Regions from separate parts of the Shewanella sp. ENK2 genome, predicted to be linked through region 1. Evidence: predicted binding sites of a transcription regulator. Region 1 holds the regulator's gene; the other holds the start of a gene.
The links. Region 1 encodes LexA, which represses DNA repair genes until DNA is damaged. Its sites were predicted from a motif close to TACTGTATNNNNATACAGTA; they were not measured.

Region 1 (11,265 bases):
ATTAAGCCATCAATACGGCGATCGATAAGGTGGTTATAGGCCGCTGCAGCACCTGCCATCATGGCGATGCCAATCATGCCAAAAATAAGCGGTTGAAGTGGAACAGCGCCGGGGAGCGCAAGACACATACCGACCAGCACTGTTAGCAGCATCAGTGCGACCACCTTGGGTTTGGTCATTTCAAAATAAGCACGCCACTGTAGTGGGCTAGTGTTGGTTTTCGTTGCGCTTGCGGACAGTGAAAGTGATTTAGCCATAATAGAATCCTTGCTTAAGCTTTACGCCACAGCGCATAGTTAATGAAAATAACGGTTAGCAGTAATAATGCTGCGCCGCCATTATGTGAAACCGCAATACCAAGCGGCAGGTGCATAACAATATTGCTAATGCCTAATCCCACTTGGATTACGACGAGTGCGAACAACAACCAAGCACTTTTACGCATCACTGATGACTGTGCTTTTAGTAATTTAAAGGCCAGCCAACATAAACAAGCGGCAGTGATAATGCCCCAAATTCGATGGGTTACATGAATAGTCATGCGGGCTGGGTATTCTAATACGCCAAATTCAAAGCTAGGGTGATCGCCTTGAAATGGCGAAAATGCTTTGGCAAACGCTAAGTTATCCATCCAATTGCCTTCACATATCGGTAAGGTTGTGCAGGCTAATGCGGCGTAGTTTGATGAGGTCCAGCCGCCCAGTATGATTTGTAATATCAGAACTAGCATGCTGACCATAGCAAGCGGTGCAAGCTTTCTGGCGTAGGCATCACCACCTGGGATCCGCAAAGGTTTGGTTCTAAGATAGAGTAATAGCAGTAACGAAAATAAACTGAATCCACCAATTAAATGACCCATTACGATAATGGGCATTAGCTTCATGGTAACAGTCCACATCCCGAGTGCGGCTTGAAATAGTATTAAGGCTGAAATAAATATCGGCAGTTTTTTAGGTGCATCTGCACGCTTCAAGCACACAATTAAAATGGTTAATACTAAAAGTCCTAGGGCTCCTGCAATATAGCGGTGAATCATTTCGAGCCATGCTTTTTTAGGCTCGACAGTTTGGTTAGGGAAATTTTCTTCGACTTTGGCTAATGCGGCGGAGTCACTTGGTACGCCAATGTGGCCATAACAGCCGGGCCAGTCAGGGCAACCTAAGCCGGCATCAGATAAACGGGTATAAGCGCCCATTAAGATCACGGCAAAGGTAAACACCAAAGTGAATTTGAGTAAGGTTTTGATGTTCATTAACCGACCCTCGACAATTTGAGCATTTTGCGCAAGTCGCTGATCATGGATTTACCTTGCGCAATATTCTCTTCTTCACCAGCAATACCTGGATATTGCATGACTAAGCTACCGAGGGGATCAACAATAATAAGCTGTTGCTTTTCCATCATTGAAGTTAGCTGTGGGCTGGCTTGAGCGGTGGCAAAAGGCACATTTAAACTGGCTAAAATTTGGGTGTCACTGCCGTCTTGTAACAAAACAATAGGGCTGACACGATCTTGATGTTTACCCAATGCCACATGACTTTGATGTAAAACGTATAAACGTTGTTGGCACTGCTCAAGGCATTGTTTTGGCAGTAAATAAAGTAACTGCCACGACTGAGGCTGAGGGTTGTCCATTGATAAGCTCTGATAGCTTATTGAAGGCGAAATCAGTTGGCCTTTATTGGTCGCTGCACCATTATAAAGATCCATACTGAGCACGAGTTTGGCCATAGCTACGGGTAGAATAAATACCAACAGCAGTAAATAAAGCGTCTTGTTGCTCTTTGGTTTTGCTGGGGAGTTCATACTTGCTCCTCTTGTTACGACTTATTTTGTTATAGGGTGTGTTGATTTCTTCAACGTTTTAAAACCAATCCATAGCATGAGCCCTAAAAAAACCGCTGCCATGGTGAACCATTGCAATGCATACCCTTGGTGTTTCTGTGCTGATAAGGGAATGGGTGTCCAAGGTTTTGCTAATGTCATTGTTGGAGTCACATCTGGCTGCAATACTGCCGGTGCCAGTTCGTGGCCTACTTTCTCTGCTAAGGCCACAAGGTTTAAATTTTGAAACCGAATCACTTCATGGTTATTCATTGAAAATGTTTCGGCATATAGCGCTTCGCTTAATGGGTTTGTTTGTTTTTGATAGACCCGCCCTGTTAACTCATATGGCTGATTAGGCATGGGAGTCAGTGCTGGCAGAATACGTCTGTCTTTATTGGCGCCAACAAACCCTAGTTCAACCATTAACCAAGGTTGTGACTCAGACACCTTGACCAATTGATATGCGAGATAACCCACTTGACCGTTATGAACTTGATTATCAAGTAATAAAATTTGTTCGCTGACTGCGATGGTATCGACAGTTAATCGGTAACCTGTCATAGCGTCATTGTTAGCTAAATTAAGTAAACTTTGGTAATCCAATGCGCTGGCGGCTTGTCGTTCAGCTAGCGTGGTTTGCCATGCTTGTTTGTACTCCGCTCTATCGAGTTGCCATAAACCTAACTTGACCAAAATAGAAAACACACTCACAGTAACAAGCAGCAATAACCCAGTAGATAGTCGCCAGACTCGCAAAGGAGAGCCCATGGCAGCGTTAGATACCTTAGTTATTTTCAAGCTTGTATTAGTACTACTGCTTGTATTCATATTATTTAATTTAGCTAGAGCCTTGTTTATTATGGTTAAAGCTGAAAACAAACAGCCAATGAGTCAATATTTGGGGCGACGCGTTATCTTTTCAGCTGTGGTGATGTTGTTATTGTTGCTGGCCCTAGGATTAGGCTGGGTAACACCTAACCCTAGGCCGTATTAGCTCGCCTCTGTAGAGGTGAGCCATACTCTTAAATGACGTAGACAAAAATAAATAAGCATAACCAGACTACGTCGACAAAATGCCAGTACCAACTACCAGACTGGAAGGCAAAATGACTCTCAGGGGTAAAGTGGCCTTTGAGCACCCTAAAGAACAGAATAATCAAGAACACAGTCCCCAATGTGACGTGCATACCGTGAAAACCCGTCAGTAAGAAGAAAGTGTTGCCGTAGATCCCTGATGAAAGTGTCAGTCCCATTTCTTGATAGGCATGAATATATTCTTCAACTTGTAAAAATAAGAAGCCAATACCCAATAAGATGGTTAGTCCTAACCAGACTTTTAATGCCCCACGCTTAGACTTTTCAAGAGACACATGGGCAAAGTGTAAAGTGACTGACGATGCGAGTAATATCAGGGTGTTGTATAGGGGTAACCCTGTCCAAGGCATCGCTTCAGTCGTAGTGCCATCAGGTGTTTTAGTGAGTGGCCACATGGCCTCAAAAGTCGGCCAAAGCACTTCATGGGTCATGGCATTGTTTGAAGCACCACCTAACCACGGAATAGCGACCATTCGTGCGTAAAATAGTGCGCCAAAGAAGGCGCCGAAGAACATAATTTCAGAGAAAATAAACCAGCTCATTCCTTGTCTAAAAGAACGATCCATCTGCGCTGAATATAAGCCAGACATTGATTCATCAATGACGTTTTTAAACCAACCAAACAGCATAAAAATGATGACTGCGATACCAGCCACGAGGATATAGCCGCCCGATGTTTCTTCGGTGGCGAGTTGTTGTACGTACGAACCTGCGCCAAAAGCAATCAGGAATAACCCAATAGCGCCAATGATGGGCCAGGCACTTTGCGCTGGCACGTAATAAGTTTCATGTTTTGTTGTCATCTTGCTGCTCCTTGCTCTATGGCCGCAGTTTGTTTGTCTGTGATGTCATAGAGGGTATAAGAGAGAGTCAAAGTTTTAATGGAATCGGGTAAGTCAGGATCCACATAAAAGATTAATGGCAGTTCAGCATCAGCCTTTGCAGCTAGGGGCTGTTGATTAAAACAGAAGCATTCCGTTTTATTGAAATATGCAGCGCCTTGGCCAGGCGATACCGAGGGTATCGCTTGGCCTACAAGAGGTTTAGCAGAAAGGTTTTTTGCTAAAAATGCAGTGCGAGTTAGCTCACCTGGATGAACCTGTATTCGGTTCACTTTGGGGCCAAACTCCCATGGCATACTGCCTTGCACTTGGGCGATAAATTCAATAGTAATGGTGCGTTCTTTATCAACGACCACCGCTTCATAACGACTTGCTGTACCTTGAGGCTTTCCGTTAATGCCTAAGGTCTCGCAAAGCACGTCATAAAGTGGTACCAGCGCAAAACCAAAGCCGAACATACCTATTGATCCTAATACCAGACCTATAAGTAAGTTACGGTTTGATTTCGTTGGCTGGCTCATATCACTTCACCTCTGGTGGTGTGGTGAATGAGTGGTAAGGTGCTGGACTGGCAATGGTCCACTCCAGTCCTTCAGCGCCTTCCCAAGGTTTATTAGCCGCTTTCTCGCCACCTTTGACACATTTAATCACTACGGCTAAGAAAATTAGCTGTGATAAGCCAAATGCGAACCCGCCGATTGAGACAATTTGATTAATATCAGCAAATTGAATGGCGTAATCTGGAATTCGGCGAGGCATGCCTGCTAATCCTAAAAAGTGCATCGGGAAAAACAGCACATTGACTGAAATCACGCTACACCAGAAATGCCAGCGCCCAAGGGTTTCGCTATACATATGGCCAGTCCATTTTGGTAACCAATAATAGGCAGCAGCCATAATAGAGAACACCGCTCCAGTCACCAGTACATAGTGGAAATGCGCCACCACGAAGTAAGTATCATGGTATTGGAAATCAGCAGGTGTTATCGCCAGCATCAATCCTGAAAAACCACCAATGGTAAAGAGAATAATAAAGGCAATCGCAAATAACATAGGGGTTTCGAACGTGATTGAACCACGCCACATCGTTGCTACCCAGTTAAATACTTTTACCCCTGTCGGCACCGCAATTAACATGGTGCAGTACATGAAAAACAGTTCAGCAAATACTGGCATCCCTGTGGTAAACATGTGATGCGCCCAAACCAAGAAGGATAAAATCGCAATACTGGATGTGGCGTAAACCATCGAAGCGTAACCAAACAACTTTTTACGACTAAAGGTGGGAATAATGGCCGAGATAATCCCGAACGATGGCAAAATCATGATGTAGACTTCAGGGTGACCGAAGAACCAGAAAATATGCTGGAACATGACGGGATCACCGCCACCTGCGGCATCAAAGAAACTGGTACCAAAGTATTTATCGGTTAATACCATGGTAACCGCACCTGCAAGTACGGGCATCACCGCAATCAGCAAGAATGCAGTAATGAGCCATGTCCATACAAATAATGGCAACTTCATCCAAGTCATGCCTGGTGCACGCATATTAACAATGGTCACGACCACGTTAATTGCGCCCATAATCGAACTGATCCCCATGATATGCACCGAGAAAACAAATAGTGCAGTGCTATCAGGGCTATAGGTTGTTGATAGCGGTGCATAGAAAGTCCAGCCAAAGTTAGGGCCGCCGCCTTCCATAAACAACGAACTCAACAGAATCGCGAAGGCAAATGGTAAGATCCAAAAGCTCCAATTATTCATTCGAGGCAGTGCCATATCAGGTGCACCAATCATCATTGGGATCAGCCAGTTGGCTAACCCTGTGAAGGCGGGCATGACGGCACCAAATACCATAATAAGACCGTGTACTGTGGTCATTTGGTTAAAGAAGTTAGGGTCAACTAACTGTAAGCCTGGCTGAAATAGTTCTGCGCGAATGACCATTGCCATCGCACCACCAGTGAGGAACATAATAAAACTGAACCATAAATACATAGAACCAATGTCTTTATGGTTAGTGGTTAATATCCAGCGCATGATGCCTTTCGGCGCGCCATGATGGTGATCATCATGGCCGTCATGAGAATGTTCATCATGAGCTGGGGTAGTATCTTGTGTAATTGTGCTCATCTGTATCCCTTACTTTCCATGACCAACAACATCGGTGGCTTGAACAGCATCACCAGTATTATTTCCCCAAGCATTTCGCTCATACGTCACAACAGCTGCGAGTTGCTGAGGTGAGAGTATGGAGCTAAATCCTTGCATTGCTGTACCAGGTTGGCCATTGATAACCACTTCAAGGTGTCCTTCAACAGGCCCCATGACTAACGGACTGCCCACTAATGCAGGGAAAGCGCCAGGTAAACCTGTACCAGCGGCTTGGTGACATGCAGCGCAGCTGCTGAGGTAAACTTGCTCACCCATTGCCATCAGCTCATCCATAGATAGGTCATCCATAACAACGTCAGGTGTTGCTTCTTCAACGACGTCAGCAACCACTTGTTCTACCTCAGGTTGTGTCGCTGGTAACTCAGCAGGCAAAGTGACAGGCGTTGGTTTATCACTTGCATCGCTAGGTGCCCCACCAGAGTTCACATCAGCAGCTTGAACCACATCACCAGAATCATTACCCCAAGCGTTTCGCTCGTAGGTCACAACAACTGCAATTTCTGTTGCAGTAAGCTGTTTCGCGAAGGCTTGCATGGCAGTACCAGGCTGGCCGTTGACGACAATATCAATGTGGCCAGCAACTGACCCTTTAATGATTGGGCTGCCGATAAGAGATGGGAATACACCAGGTAATCCTGCACCATTTGGTTGGTGACAAGCGGCACATCGGCCCATGTAAACTTGTTCACCTTGAGCCATCAACTCATCAAAGGTCAGGGTTTGCGACAGTGACGCTTCGGCCGCGGCTTTTGCATCAGCAGTTAGTTGTTTTTGATCTTTTAGCCATTGCTCAAAGTCTGCTTCAGAAACGGCTTCAACTACCACCGGCATGAATCCGTGGTCTTTACCACACAACTCAGCACATTGGCCTCGGTAGGTACCAACCTTATCAATCTTGGTCCAAGCTTCATTAATAAAACCTGGGTTAGCATCTTTTTTCACCGCAAATGCAGGAACCCACCAAGAGTGAATCACATCATCTGAAGTCATTAAAAAGCGTACTTTACGATTGATTGGCAGAACGAGGGGCTTATCGACTTCTAGTAGGTAAGTTTCAGTTTTCGTTTCTGTCCCAGTAATTTGATCGGCAGGGGTGGAAAGTAAACTGTAAAACTCGACGTCTTCATTAAAATAGCTGTAATGCCATTTCCATTGAGAGCCGGTTACTTTGATAGTTAACTCCGCATCACTTGGGTCTTCCATAGCAATGAGGGTTTTTGTGGCAGGAATTGCCATACCAATGAGGATAAGAAACGGCACGACAGTCCATGCTATTTCCACTTTGGTACTATCATGGAAATCAGCAGGTACTGCACCCTTTGATTTTCTATGATAAATCATGGAGTAAATCATGATTCCAAATACCACAACACCAATAGCACAACAGATATAAAGAATGATCATATGGAGGTCGTAAACCTTACCACTGATCTCTGTTACCCCTTGGGTCATGTTAAGCGGCATATCAGCCGCTGCAAGCGGCACTGCAAAAAACAGCACCATTAATCCATACAACAATCGCTTCACAAGACTACTCCTCTGCCAATTGCGATTTGCAATAACAACAAGGAAAAGTCACACAGTAATACTCTGCTCTATGCAAACTTTTCTATTCCCGAAAAAGTTTGATCACTTCAAAGCACACGGTGGCAGTGAGTATTAATACTCGATTATTCTATTGGGTTTTGGTGGCCACACTTGTACCTAATACTGAACTTTTCAATTCTTAAATTGACGCTTTTTATTCAAGGCTTTCTATACCGCATGGTACCAGCACAATCTTTACAGCGTTTTATCACTTATGTTCATTTTTACCACTAAGAGAGGTCAATAAATGTTACTCCCTTGTTAACTACATTACTTGGAGATTAAATATTGATCAAGATCACTTTATCATCTAATTTGCTGAAAAAAGGCGCAAAAAAAGCCCGTCACCGAAATGAAGGGCTTTTTTAGCAAATAGACTTTAGTGAAATGCAGATAAATTCAATTGGGTTGCAGTCACAGGATTACTGGCGTTTAATTGGTCATCACGTAAGTGAGTATTTACATCTTCAATAATGACACCTTGCGCTAAGGCGCTTTTAGCGACTAATTGAATGCGACGATTATCACGAGCATCTAATGGGGTTGTCCATGTAATGACTGCGCTGGATGTACCACTTGTGAGTGCTTTTTCCATTGCCCACAGTGTTTCGACTTCATCTTTAGTGTGAACCAGTAATACACGGTCCATTCTGACATTGGCGTTCGCTAGAATTTGTTTGTAACCAATGTGAGGCGGATTAATCAGTACAATCCATCGCCCTTGTTGACTTAATACGGCTAACTGGCCGCATAGCTGAGTTAATTCAGTTAACCCTTGGTTAGCTGTTTGTTTGGTTTCGATACCTTGCTTTACTGGCGCAGCTGCTGATGCCATGTCCATCCATAAACCTGGGTGACGTGGTGCATTACCTATTAATGTGTTCATAACCAACCTCCATTACGGATAACGCCAACAGCGAGCCCTTCAATCGTAAGGCTTTGGCATGTTAAATCGACTTTTATCGGCGAGTACTGCTCGTTTTCTGCATGCAGATAAACAACGTTGCCTTTCTTTTCAAAACGCTTCACAGTGACATCATCATCAACACGGGCAACAACGACTTGACCATTTTTAGCTTGCTGCATTTTGTGAACCGCTAATAAGTCGCCTTCAATAATGCCAATATCCTTCATACTGTCGCCACGAACACGTAGTAAGAAATTAGCATTGGGTTTAAACATTTCAGGATCAACTTGAAAGTATTGTTCAACATGTTCTAACGCCAAAATTGGTTCACCAGCCGCAACCTGACCAATCAGTGGTAAGCCTTCTTCGACTTCCTCTTCTTCTTGGACCATACGGATACCGCGAGAGGTACCTGGAATAATTTCAATGCAACCTTTTTTAGCGAGTGCTTTTAAATGTTCTTCTGCAGCATTAGCACTTTTAAAGCCTAATCTAGTGGCAATTTCTGCACGAGTTGGTGGCATTCCTGTCTCGGCAATATTGCATTTAATTAATTCTAGAATTTCAGCTTGTCGTGGCGTTAAAGGTCTCATGTTGATTCCTGTCTTTTTATACAGTGACTGTCATTATATACAGTATCTTTGGTCGCGCAAGTATTAACCAACATTTTTTGCTGATAAAGCAATAGATATGAATTTTTATCGAAGTTTTTAGTTATTTAAAGGTTATTAAATCAGTGGTTTATTGTTTTTGTGGGTCGTCGGTAAATTAGTGTGTTTTATTATTTATGACTTAAGGCAATAAGCCAAAAAGTACTGGATACCGTCTATTTATACAGTACTGTACCTAAATGTTTTGCTACTTACTAAGTGATTGATACTTGATGTTAGAACCAACAAAACTTGCTACTTAAATGTTAACTAGATTTACCGAGGTTAGTGTAACTGAATGATATTCTGGTATCCTATGCGCAATAAATCGTTGTTGATAATGCGAAGACCCATGCTAAAACCAGATTCTATCATTGCTAAATCATTACGTTGGATTCAGAAATTAATGGTACACAGTGTTGTTGTGCCTGAAGATCCGTTCGCTGACCTTAACTTAGATCCTGACAAGCCAGTGGTCTATGTGATGAAAACGGAGTCGCTGAGTGATATTGCTGCCTTACATGAAATGACAGCTAAATATAACTTGCCAAGTCCGTATGAACGGTTAGATGTTGATGGTTTCAATACCCCTAGAATTGTGTGTGTGGAAGGGCGTAAACCCTTGTTTGGTAAGCGCCATAGTAGCGATAAATTTGTAGCAAACTTTACTAAGTTGCTCGAATTACACCAAAAGAACAAAGAGCTCGACATCCAGCTTGTTCCTGTAAGCCTATATTGGGGTCGTATCCCTGGTAAAGAAGACGACACCATGACCGCTGCGGTTTTTGAGCGTGAAAACCCAACATGGTTACGTAAATGGTTAATGATTCTATTTTTAGGTCGCCATAACTTCATTCAATTTTCTAATGCCATGTCGCTGCGTTATATGGCTGATGAACACGGTACAGATGTCAGTATTGCGCATAAGCTTATCCGTGTGGCTCGTGTGCATTTTCGCCGTCAACGTAAAGTGATGACAGGGCCTCAGCTTCCTAATCGTCAAGCGATGTTCAATTCGCTGTTAAAGTCAGAATCCATCAAGCGTGCCATTCAAGAAGAAGCCGTTAACAAAAAAATACCCGAAGAAAAGGCACGTGAAAAAGCCATTGAGTACCTTGATGAAATCGCAGCAGACTATTCGGATAACCTGATTCGTATTGCTGAGCGTTTCTTAACTTGGCTTTGGAACAAGTTATACAGTGGTATTAGCATCAAGAGTGCGGAGCAAGTTCGTAAACTGCATCATGATGGTCATGAAATCGTTTATGTGCCGTGTCATCGAAGCCATATGGATTACTTGTTACTGTCATATATTCTTTATTATCAAGGCATGGTTCCACCGCATATTGCGGCAGGGATTAATCTTAACTTTTGGCCAGCAGGTCCAATGTTCCGCCGTGGTGGTGCCTTCTTTATCCGTCGTAGTTTTAACGGTAATAAGCTTTATACCGCAGTATTCAGAGAGTATTTAGATCAACTATTTGCTAAAGGCTATTCAGTTGAGTATTTCACTGAGGGTGGTCGTTCACGTACTGGTCGTCTACTTGCTCCTAAAACAGGCATGCTAGCGATGACGGTAAACAGCGTATTGCGTGGTATCGAGCGTCCTGTGACCTTAGTGCCAGTGTATCTTGGCTACGATCATGTCATGGAAGTGTCGACTTATCATAAAGAATTAAGTGGTAAGAAAAAGCAAAAAGAATCTGTATGGCAAGTGTTTGGTGCATTGCGTAAGTTGGGTAACTTTGGACAAGGTTACGTTAACTTTGGTGAGCCAATTAACGTACAGCAGTTCTTAAATCAGCAGTCGCCAGATTGGCGTGAAGAAGTGGCTAAAGATCCTGAGCAAAAACCAACATGGTTAACGCCTGGGGTTAATCAATTAGCCAATAAAGTGATGACAAACATTAACAGTGCAGCAGCTGCGAGCTCTGTTACGTTAACCAGTATGGTGTTATTAGCCGCTGAACAAAATGCATTAGAGCGCACAGAGCTGGAACGTCAGCTAGATTTATATCTTAAATTGATGAAAGAAGTGCCTTACACTGATTACACCTCAGTAGCTCAAGGCAGTGCTAGTGAATTAGTTGATCAATGTCTATCACTGAAAAAGTTTACTTCGCACACTGATCAAATTGGTGAAATTATTGCGATTGAAGAGTCTTCAGCAATTGCG
Region 2 (11,265 bases), 1.9 Mb from region 1:
GCCATGCACGACTTACAAAGCTTGAACCCGGATAAAGCTGTCGCTACCAATGCACAAATTCTTTTCTTGGTATTAAATACTTCATCTGTGACTTTAGTACCTGTAACCGTTTTTCTATATCGAGCGCAGCAGGGCGCGATAGCGCCGGCTGACGTTTTCTTACCGATATTATTAGCAACGGTTGCATCAACCGTTGTCGGCTTGACTGTGGTGGCGATAGTACAGCGTTTATCATTGCTAAATACCGTGGTGTTGGGGTATGGCGCAGTTCTATTTAGTGGTTTAACCGCAAGTGTATTCTATCTGCTAACCTTATCAGCATCAGCCATTGGCCCCATTTCTACAGCGCTCGGTAACGGGATTTTATTATTATTAATTTTGAGTTTTATCTTAATTGCAGGCTACCGGAAAGTCGCAATATACGATGAGTTTGTAGAAGGTGCAAAAGGAGGTTTTTCTCAAGCTATAACGTTAATTCCTTACTTATTAGCGATGCTGTTAGCGATTGGAATGTTAAGGGCATCCGGTGCGCTAGATTATGCATTACAGGGACTTGCAGGCCTTGTGTCCATGATGGGGTTTGATAATCGTTTTGTTGATGCCATGCCTACTGCGTTAATGAAGCCTTTTAGTGGTTCCGGCGCACGGGCCATGATGTTAGAAACGATGGAGCATCATGGTGTCGACTCTTTTGCTGGCCGATTATCGGCAATTTTCCAAGGTAGCACAGAAACCACTTTTTATGTGTTAGCTGTTTACTTTGGTTCTGTAGGGATCCGAAATAGCCGCCATGCACTGGGCTGTGGTTTGGCTGCCGATGTCGGTGGAATAATTGCAGCTATTGCTGTGTGCTATTGGTTTTATGGTTAAGTGTTCGTCAGACGTTTACCAATTTTTTTAAGCGTTTACTGTGAATTCAGGTTTTTATGAGCTTATTGATGTTTGATTAGAAAAAAGTCGGCAAATGCCGACTTTTTAAACGTTCCTTGAAGCTAACCTAACGTCTCTTAATCTAATGTAACTAGAAAACTAACCCTGTTCAGTTTACATAGTGTGATTTTAATGATTACGGCTTCACTTGTTCTGGCTGCCATCTACGCCACTCTTCTTTCATCTTGTTGTAAAGGTTAAATCTCGCACCTGAAGCGATTTGATTTGCTGAGGTAGTGATGTCTTCGGTAACAACAGAAATTCCCCTGACAGCAGTGTTTCTAGTGAACCGGTTTCGATTTGTGCACCAGAGAAAATCCCAACCTCAAGTTTGATACCGGATGCGTCCCAGAAGCGGCTGCTTTGATTAACTAAGTGCGTGTATTGCTTTTCGATATGGGAGTACATCAATACCTTGTTGCCGTTTTCTGATAATGAATAACCATCAACTTGGCCAATAGAAATACCTCTGAAGAAAATAGGGGTACCCACTTTGATAGAACCCAGTTGACTATCTTCAAGGACTAACGTGACTGCATCAGCATCGATATTTGCATCATATCGGGCTGACAAATGTGCAGTAAAGTTATCGCTAATATCAGTTTGATTGCCCGGTAAAACACCGATGTAAGGGCCGGTGATTAGGGTTTCTGGGGCTGTTATACCCGTTAAAGATATTTGCGCATCAACCACAAAATATTCACTGTCTGCTTTAGTAAAGTGATCAGCATATTCACCGTATAAATAGGCACTTGCTGTTAACGTATCGAGGTTTTGATTTAACTTCACCTGCTGCACTACACCAATTTGATGGCCTTGATAGCGAATCGCTGCTTTTTCAGAAACTTTTGCTTCAGCAGGCAAGATTAAGGTAATGGCTTTAGCCTGTTTAAGCGCTAAGGCTTTAGAGTCATACAAGCGAGATACATTGCCTGGTTGGTCATTATCAAGTAAACCAAGGCTAATACTGCCTTTGAGTGCACCTTCTAAAGGTGCCACATCAACTTCGATACCAGACAAGCTTGCATTGATATTTGCTGCATCGTTACGCCAAAATACACTTGAGTCTTTGATCAACTGTTTAAACTTATTTTGTATTGCGATACGAATCGAGAATTGGTCTGTATTGCTGTTCCAATAAACCTCTTTAACACTACCGATTTGCATTTTTTTGTAATAAATAGGTGAACCTGCAGATAACCCCGCGCCATCGATACTGTCGAGTGTTAATGTGATGATGTTATTTTTATTAAGGGCGATAAGTGCATCATCATTAGAACGATACAAGGCAAATTTTGCCTGCGGGGTAACTAATGCTTTATTTTTTCCTTTAACTAAGGAAACCGCACCTTCAATAACAGTGTTTAAATCTCTAGTTGTTACAGATACGCCGTCTAAAGAGGCGTCAATACTTAACGCCGACTCTGTGACAAAATAACTATCAGTTGTTAATAGTGAGGCGAACTCAGGTAAAATTTCGACTTGGTAAAGAACACCGGTAAAGTCTTCGGTTAATGTCACTTCAGTGATAGTACCAATAGGCATCTGTTTAAATCTAACTTCTGCGCCTGCAGTTAAGCCACTGTGCTCATCAGAAGTCAGTTGTATTGTGAGCTTTTGCGCTTGAAGCAAATCTGGCGCTTCAGGTTGTAAAGTAAATAGCTCTGGTAACGCTTGGTCACTGGTGCCTGGGAGCACATTGACGACACTCCCAGTTAATAAACGTGCTGCATGTTTCACACCTTCAAGCGAAATGTCGGCACCAGCAATCCAGAATTGGCTATCGGCATTTAATAAGTGCTGATATTGCACATCAAACTTGGCTAAAAATTTAACGCCGGATTCAGTCAATTGAGTTTGATGAACTTTACCCACCTCAACGCCACGATAAACCAGCGCTGAACCTTGGTTTATCTCATCTGCATTTTCGGCGGTAAGTACAAATTCAATCCCTTTAACTGCACTTTCTTCATCAGGGTAAAGTACGTAGGTATCGCCACTAACTGCTTTGTCCGCTTTTGTATCTGAGTTGAAACTGATCCCGCCAGCGAGTAATGATGCCAAACTTTCGGTATTCACCTTAATTCCTGACATAGAGGCATCGATTTTGAGCCCTGAGACATTCCAAAATTGTGACTCTTGATTGACCAAGTGTGCGTATTGCTGCTCGATAAAGGTACTGATAGTAATGGTATCACTATCGATTAACCGGTAGTTAACCACCTTGCCGACTGGCACTTGGCGGTAAAATACCATTGAGCCGACATCAAGGGAGCCTAGTGTTGAAGTGGTAAGGTTCACAACTATGCCTTCTTCATCATTGGGGATCATCGTAGGGGCTTCTGTTAAAGCAACAAACTCTGAAGCAGAACTGCCATCTCCTGGCTGAATGGCAATATAGTTACCTGAAAATAAGGTATCTAATCCTTCTATCCCTGTGATACTTGCTTTTGGAGTCACAAGCCAAAACTGGGTATTTTTGTTTAAAAATGGATCAGAGCGATAATCCATAATGATTTTAACATTGACGCCAGAAAGGTCTTTATCAATGCTGATATCGGTGACTTTACCGACCGTTAATCCCTGATATTTAACTAGGGTTTTACCGATATCGATACCGATAGCACTAGGGAAGTGCACTTGAACTTCAATTCCCGACTCTTTGATACTTTTAACACCTAGCCAAGCCCCTAATACCAGGGCAACAATAGGAAGTAACCAAATCGGAGAGAAAAGTTTCTTTTTAACGACTTTTGGTGATTCAATTCGTGTCATTTTTTTGTCCAAGCGATCCCAAAGTAAACGTGTATCAAGCACCTTAGCTGCCAATTGAGTCAGTAAGATAACGAGTGCAAATGCGGTTGCTGCCGGAGCGGGTTTAGCATCTAAAAGTTGACCCATATTGACTACCGCAACTGTCAGTGCAATAACGAATAAATCCAACATAGACCAACGGCCAATCCATTCAATAATATGAAACCCCACCATGAGCTTCTTTTTGAAACTGGTAAGTTAAAACTAATCGCAGTTAAATATATCGCTAGTCCAGCAATTTTTAGCCATGGTACTAAAATACTGGCGGTGAATACGATAATGGCAATAGGGATCATATCCGAATGCACTAAATGTACTATCCCAGTAAAAATAGTATCGTAAGTCACTTTGCCTTGGTTTGTGAGCATAGTGATCGGATAAATATTGGCTGGTATTAATAAAATCGCTGCAGTAATTAATAACGCCCAGCTTTGTTGCAAGCTCTGTTCATTACGAGGTTGTATTTTTGATTCGCAACGGCTGCAATACCCTTGCTCAATAGGGTTAATGTTGCGACATACCCCACACAAGGTCATACCGATATCTTTACCTTGCTGGTAATCATTGCTTTTAGCTTGTTCTATTTTATTCGTCATGAGTCAGCTTCCACATATGTTCCAGATTATACTCACGTTGCAAAAACAAAATAACCAAAAATAACATTCCGAAACAAAAAGTTCCCATGCCTAAATAGATATCCGCAAAGTCAGATAAATTGAATGCGGCCACCAAGAAAGAAATGACATAAATTTCTAACATTGATAATTGGGTGAGTAAGGCTTGGTTTTTCAGCAAACGCCGATAGGTTCGTTGCCAAAAATAGCTGTGTAAGTTGCTTTTTACGATAATGATTTGTAGCAATATCGACAGTATCAATAAGCCAGGAGCAATCACTGCTGAGGCAATAACTGCAACAGCGACAATCCAATAACCTTGTGCCCAAACTGCGATGGCTGTCTCGTAGACAGTCGTTGCACGGATGCTACCCAAAAAATGGATTTCTAAAACGGGTAAAAAATTAGCTGGAATAAAAAAAGTAGCGCAGTAATACACAAAGCTAGCATGCCGTTAATAGAGCAATATGGCACATCATAGAGTGCCGTATGGCAGCGAGGACATAGGGCTCTGACATTCGAAGGTAGCGCACGGCGCTGAACTGCTAAGTCACAAGAGCGACATAAAACGATGCTCTCTTGATTTACATTTTTTGGCATATAAAGCGCAAACCATCCATCTATATAATTAAGAGCTCTAAATTACTGAACAATATCTGACTAAAGTGCACAAAATATGGCTTTAAATAGTCAAAACGTCAATTATTCAAGATACAATAAAAGCAGATAATACCAGAATAATCAGAATACTTGCATCAGAAGTTAGTTCTATGACACTCTATGCACTGTATATAAAAACAGTAAGAGGTTAATCATGGCGGTAATTACAAAGTTTGTCGTGGTAAGAGAAGGGGTGGAAAAGATGACATTTACATCTAAAAAGGAAGCCGATGCCTATGACAAAATGCTCGACATTGCTGATAACTTAGTTCCTTTTATTACTAGCGCTGAACTCGAAATTGACGAGAATAGTGTAGAGAAGCTTGCTTTTTACTTAGCTTCTAATAAAGATGAGCTAGCTAATTTATTAAAAGGCGTAGTAAAACCTAAGCCAGCTGCCAATAAAGCAGCCACGAAAAAAACTAATAAAAAAGCGCCAACAGAATAAAATATTTTAGGAAGTAGAATGAAAGCTGAGTTTTATGACACATTGAACCGACAAGTATTAGCATTAATGGAAGACGAAGATGATCTTATTGCTGGCATGGCAAACTTTTCGGCGTTGTTAAACGATAATTTAGACAATATAAATTGGGTCGGCTTTTACATTAAAAAAGCAGACCAATTAGTCTTAGGTCCGTTTCAAGGTAAAGTTGCCTGTACTCGTATTGTGATAGGCAAAGGAGTTTGTGGGACAGCTGCGGCACTAGATCAGACTCAACTTGTTGAAGATGTACACCAATTTGAAGGGCATATTGCTTGTGATGCAGCCAGTAATTCAGAAATCGTTGTGCCAGTTCATAACGGAAATGATGTGTTTGCCGTGCTCGATATTGACAGTCCATTGTTGAATCGTTTTGATGCAGACGATCAAAAAGGTCTCGAAATCTTAGTAAAAAGCTTCGAATCTTGCTTATTTGCTTAATTTGCGAACAAATAATCTAAATTGCAGGTCGCAATCGCTGTGATGCGCTTTATAATACTGAGCTGCACGCATTAACTACTGGAAAATTTATTTACTGTAAAATTGCAGCTAACTAAGTTAATTTGTTAGGGCATGTTTCAATTGCTTTAGCAATCATGTAGGAAGTGCTAATTTGAACGTTAAGCAAGACTCTGTTTAACGAAAGACAAACGACTGTACTAGCCAAGAAAGCTATTAACCAGTCCCCTTATATAACGTGGAAGTAAAAATGGAATCAACAGACAAGTTGACCGACACCAACGCAGTTTTAGCGTATTTATATGAAACTTTTCCTTTATGCTTTATTGCAGAAGGTGAAACTAAGCCATTAAAAATTGGTTTGTTTCAAGATTTAGCTGAAAGGTTGGCTGATGATTCTAAAGTAAGTAAGACACAATTACGTGTTGCACTTAGACGTTATACAAGTAGCTGGCGCTACCTTAAAGGCGTTAAAGCTGGCGTACAGCGTATCGACTTAGATGGCCAAGATTGTGGTGAGCTTGAGCAAGAGCATATTGATCACGCTCAGCAAACTCTAAAAGAAGGCCAAGAGAAAGCAAAGGCGAAACGCCAAGCACAAGCTGCAAAAGCAAATCCAAAGAAGCCTGCTAGAAAAGCACCTTCAGCAAAAACTGCTCCAGTTAAGAAAGACCGTCCAGCAAAAGCGAAAAAGCCTGCTGAACCAAAAGTTAATTATGTGCCAGCAAAATTTGACGAGCTTAAACAAAAACAACGTGTTAGTGTGAAGTTAGGGCAAAATCCAGTTGCCGGCGTTATCACTGATATCAAGAAAGAAGATGTCCATGTACAACTTGATTCTGGTTTAGTCGTTAAAGTACGTGCCGAGCATATTTTATTATCGTGATCATTTAAGGAGTAACTTGTTGATGCGAAAACTCTCTTTGGCTGCGTCGATTGCCACTTTATTTGTCGGTTTTTCGGCTTGGGCAATTTCACCCACTATTCAAATCAACGAGTTACCCAAACTTGAGCAAGAGCCTCAACATAAGGTTGCGAGTAAAAGAGTAACGAATTTATTTACCCGTTCTCATTACCATCGCTTTGAACTTGATGATGCTTTTTCTAAGCTCATTTATGACCGTTATCTGCAACAGTTAGATTTCAGACGTAATGTGCTTACCCAAGCTGATGTTGATAGCTTCAAGCAGTATCAAACTCAGTTTGACGATATGGTCAAAACGGGCAATATCGCTCCTGCCTTTGATATGTTCTCTTTATTGCAAAAACGTCGCTATGAACGTTTTGCCTATGCGTTAACTTTACTTGATAAAGAATTCGACTTTACCGAAGCTGGTGATGCTTATGAGTTTGATCGTGAAGAAGCTGCTTGGCCAAAAGATGAAGCTGAACTTAATGAGCTTTGGCGTCAGCGTGTTAAATACGATGCATTGAATCTTAAACTTGCTGGTAAAGACTGGGAAGAAACAGTCGAAGTGCTCGGTAAGCGTTATAACAATGCTATCAAGCGTCTGAGCCAAACTCACAGTGAAGATGTATTCCAAGGTGTGATGAACGCCTTTGCGCGTACAGTAGAACCTCATACAAGTTATTTATCTCCTCGTAATGCTGAACGTTTCCAAATGGAAATGAACCTAAGCCTTGAAGGCATTGGTGCTGTGTTACAGATGGATGACGATTACACTGTCATTAAAAGTCTTGTTGCTGGTGGCCCTGCGGCCAGTAGTGAAAAACTATCACCTGAAGATAAAATCATTGGTGTAGGCCAAAAAGACGGTGAAATTGTTGATGTTATCGGCTGGCGATTAGATGATGTAGTTGAATTAATCAAAGGGCCAAAAGGCAGTGAGGTTAATTTACAAATACTACCTAAAAAAGGTGGCGCTAATGCGAAAACTTTCGAAGTAACTATCATTCGAGATAAAATTCGCTTAGAAGACCGAGCTGCAACATCTAAAGTTGTTGAACCAACAGAAGGTGAGTATGCCAACCGTAAGGTCGGGGTTATTCAAATTCCTGGTTTCTACATGAACTTATCTGTAGATGTTGAAAAAGAAATTGCCAAACTGAAAGAAGATAACGTCGAAGGCATTATTATTGATTTACGTGGCAATGGCGGCGGTGCGTTAACCGAGGCTACTTTGCTTACCGGATTATTCATCGATATGGGCCCAGTGGTTCAAATTCGTGATGCCAATGGCCGCGTAACTCAAAACCGTGATAACGACGGTAAGAGTGCTTACAACGGTCCACTAACAGTAATGGTCGATCGCTATAGCGCTTCAGCTTCAGAAATTTTTGCTGCAGCACTGCAAGATTACGACCGTGCACTCATTGTTGGAGAAGCAAGTTTTGGTAAAGGTACTGTGCAACAACACAAGAGCCTTGGCCGCATTTACGATATGTATGAAAAACCAATTGGTCATGTTCAATACACTATCGCAAAGTTCTATCGTATTAATGGTGGCAGTACTCAGCTTAAAGGTGTAACTCCTGACATTAAATTCCCAAGTGCCTTAGAGCCGGGTGAATATGGTGAATCTGAAGAGAAAAACGCCTTACCTTGGGATAAAGTGCCAGTTGCGCAATACGGAACACTTGGCAATATCTATCCTGAGCTGATTACCAAGCTTGATACTAAGCATAAGCAACGTATTAAAACGGATGTCGAATTCGGTTATATTTTTGATGATATAGCAGAATTTAAAAAGCATCATAACGATAAGACGATTTCATTAGTTGAAAGTGAGCGTATTGCATCACGTGAAGAAGACGAAAAACGTATTCTTGATCGTACCAATGAGCGTCGTGTTAAGAATGGACTAGAGCCTCTTGCATCTCTAGATGATGAAGATGAAGAGTCAACTGAGACTGAAACAACTGATGTTGCAGAAAGCGAAGCCGCTGAAAGTGAAACAGATGCGTCAGATGAAGATGAATTAGAAGTGCCAGATGCGTTCTTAGAAGAAACAGCATTAATCACTTTAGATATGGTTGATGCTAAAAAACTAGCTGCGAAGTAATCATTATTTCGCCAGAAAAAAACGCGCTTTAAGCGCGTTTTTTATTAAGTAAAATTTATCGCATAATTTGCTAAGTGTTATTCAAGGATTATTTATGACTCAAGCTCAAGCAAAACACCTAAAAGATTACCAAGCACCCGCTTATACCATTAGCCATATTGATTTAAATTTCGATTTAAAGGGCAATGAAACCACAGTTGTAGCCACCAGTAAGGTGCAACGTGTTGGTCAACATACCGAAAATTTAATCTTGGTTGGTGAGCAAATAAATTTACAGTCTGTTTTGATAAACGGTGACAAAGCTCAATATCAAGAAGCAAATAACGAATTAGTGATTCAAACGAACCTTGATGACTTTGAATTAACCCTAGTGACCTTACAAGATCCTGAGGCTAATTCTAGCCTAGAGGGCTTGTATATGTCAGATGGCGCATACTGCACCCAGTGTGAGGCCGAAGGTTTCAGAAGAATTACTTATTTCTTAGACCGTCCAGATGTCCTTGCTATTTATACTGTGAGAGTTGAAGCGGACAAAACAGCATTTCCTTTCTTGTTAAGTAACGGCAACCTTGTCGAGAAGGGAGATACAACTGCAGACCGTCATTATGTCCGCTGGGAAGATCCATTTCCAAAACCAAGCTACCTTTTTGCGCTAGTCGCGGGTGATTTTGACTTATTAGAAGATAAGTTTGTTACTCGTAGCGGCCGCGAAGTCAAGTTACAGGTGTTTGTCGATAAAGGTAATTTACACAAAGCTAATCATGCAATGGTATCACTGCAAAAGTCGATGGCATGGGATGAAAGCCGTTTTGATTTAGAATATGACTTAGACATCTATATGATTGTTGCTGTTGACTTTTTCAACATGGGCGCCATGGAAAATAAAGGCTTGAATGTCTTTAACACCAAATATGTATTAGCTGACACAGCAAGTGCTACCGATGAAGATTATCATGGTATTGAGTCTGTCGTGGGTCATGAGTATTTCCATAACTGGACGGGTAACCGTGTCACATGTCGTGATTGGTTCCAACTAAGCCTTAAAGAAGGCTTAACTGTATTTAGAGATCAAGAGTTTAGCTCTGACTTAGGTTCCCGTGCGGTTAATCGTATTCAAGCAATCCGCGTTATGAAAAATCAGCAGTTTGCTGAAGATGCAGGCCCAATGTCGCATCCAATTCGTCCTGAATCAGTTATTGAGATGAATAACTTTTACACCGTGACTGTTTACAACAAAGGTGCTGAAGTCATTCGCATGATGCACACCATTTTAGGTGAGAAAAATTTCCAATTAGGCATGAAGTGCTATTTCGAACGTCACGATGGACAAGCTGTGACTTGCGATGACTTTGTTAATGCAATGGAATCAGCGAGTGGTATCGATTTAGGTTTATTTAGAAATTGGTACAGCCAAGCAGGTACCCCGGTTGTTAGCGTGACAGACAGCTTTGATGCCGATAAAAAGCAATATCAGTTAACAGTTAAACAATCAGTGCAATCACAAGGCGAGAAAGGCAAATTGTTGCATATACCTTTCAGCGTAGAATTATTAGATGCAGAAGGTCAGTCGATAAATAATCAAGTGTTGGCAGTCAAGCAAGCTGAGCAAACCTTCACCTTTGATGGTATTGAGTCAATGCCAGTGCCTTCATTACTGCAAGATTTTTCAGCGCCAGTGCGTCTAGATTATGAATTTAATGTCGATCAATTAGTGCACTTAACTCGATTTGCAACCAGTGAAGTCGCTCGTTGGGAAGCATCTGTTGGTTTATTCAGCCAAGCGGTTTGGCAAAATGTAGCAAGCCTTTCAGCAAAAGAATCAATGCATCTTGACCCAAGAGTTATTGAAGCGATTCGAGGCGTAATTTTAGATGAGAATATCGATAAAGCGCTAGTTGCTGAAATACTTGCTTTCCCAACAGCTGCGGCGCTTATTGAACAAGTTGATACGGTAAACTTAGATGCTTTACAAGCTGCTAGAGAGTTTGTTGTAGATGAGCTTGCTGAAGCTTGTTTAGATGAATTAGTCTCGCGTTATCGTTCATTAATTACTGAAGATAACCCTGCTGGACGTGCATTTAAAAACATGTGCTTAGTCTTGTTGTCTCGAGTGTCTTCTGAATATGAACTGTTAGTGACTGAACAATATAAAGCAGCAGCCAATATGACGGATAGCTTAGCAGCACTTAAAGCCGCTGTTTCTGGTCAATTAAGCTGCAAAGATGCATTAATGCAAGATTTCGAACAAAAATGGTTATCGACTCCGTTAGTGATGGATAAG

Region 2: the regulator LexA is predicted to act here: its motif matches at 5,142-5,161, upstream of ACGEDC_RS17680 (YebG family protein).

What each region holds. Positions count from the first base shown of each region.
Region 1 is NZ_CP171406.1:2,114,293-2,125,557, forward strand. Features, by position in the region: gene cyoE (heme o synthase) at 1-257, opposite strand, end outside; gene ACGEDC_RS09395 (COX15/CtaA family protein) at 272-1,252, opposite strand; gene ACGEDC_RS09400 (hypothetical protein) at 1,252-1,806, opposite strand; gene ACGEDC_RS09405 (SURF1 family protein) at 1,828-2,595, opposite strand; gene ACGEDC_RS09410 (DUF2909 family protein) at 2,594-2,821, shown strand; gene ACGEDC_RS09415 (cytochrome c oxidase subunit 3) at 2,850-3,725, opposite strand; gene ACGEDC_RS09420 (cytochrome c oxidase assembly protein) at 3,722-4,285, opposite strand; gene ctaD (cytochrome c oxidase subunit I) at 4,287-5,903, opposite strand; gene coxB (cytochrome c oxidase subunit II) at 5,913-7,472, opposite strand; gene ACGEDC_RS09435 (cell division inhibitor SulA) at 7,912-8,418, opposite strand; gene lexA (transcriptional repressor LexA) at 8,415-9,032, opposite strand; gene plsB (glycerol-3-phosphate 1-O-acyltransferase PlsB) at 9,442-11,265, shown strand, end outside.
Region 2 is NZ_CP171406.1:4,026,761-4,038,025, forward strand. Features, by position in the region: gene ACGEDC_RS17660 (nucleoside recognition domain-containing protein) at 1-870, shown strand, start outside; partial or broken gene ACGEDC_RS17665 (MlaD family protein) at 1,067-3,705, opposite strand; partial or broken gene ACGEDC_RS17670 (paraquat-inducible protein A) at 3,692-4,340, opposite strand; partial or broken gene ACGEDC_RS17675 (paraquat-inducible protein A) at 4,330-4,958, opposite strand; gene ACGEDC_RS17680 (YebG family protein) at 5,173-5,466, shown strand; gene ACGEDC_RS17685 (GAF domain-containing protein) at 5,485-5,943, shown strand; gene proQ (RNA chaperone ProQ) at 6,212-6,847, shown strand; gene prc (carboxy terminal-processing peptidase) at 6,870-8,984, shown strand; gene pepN (aminopeptidase N) at 9,079-11,265, shown strand, end outside.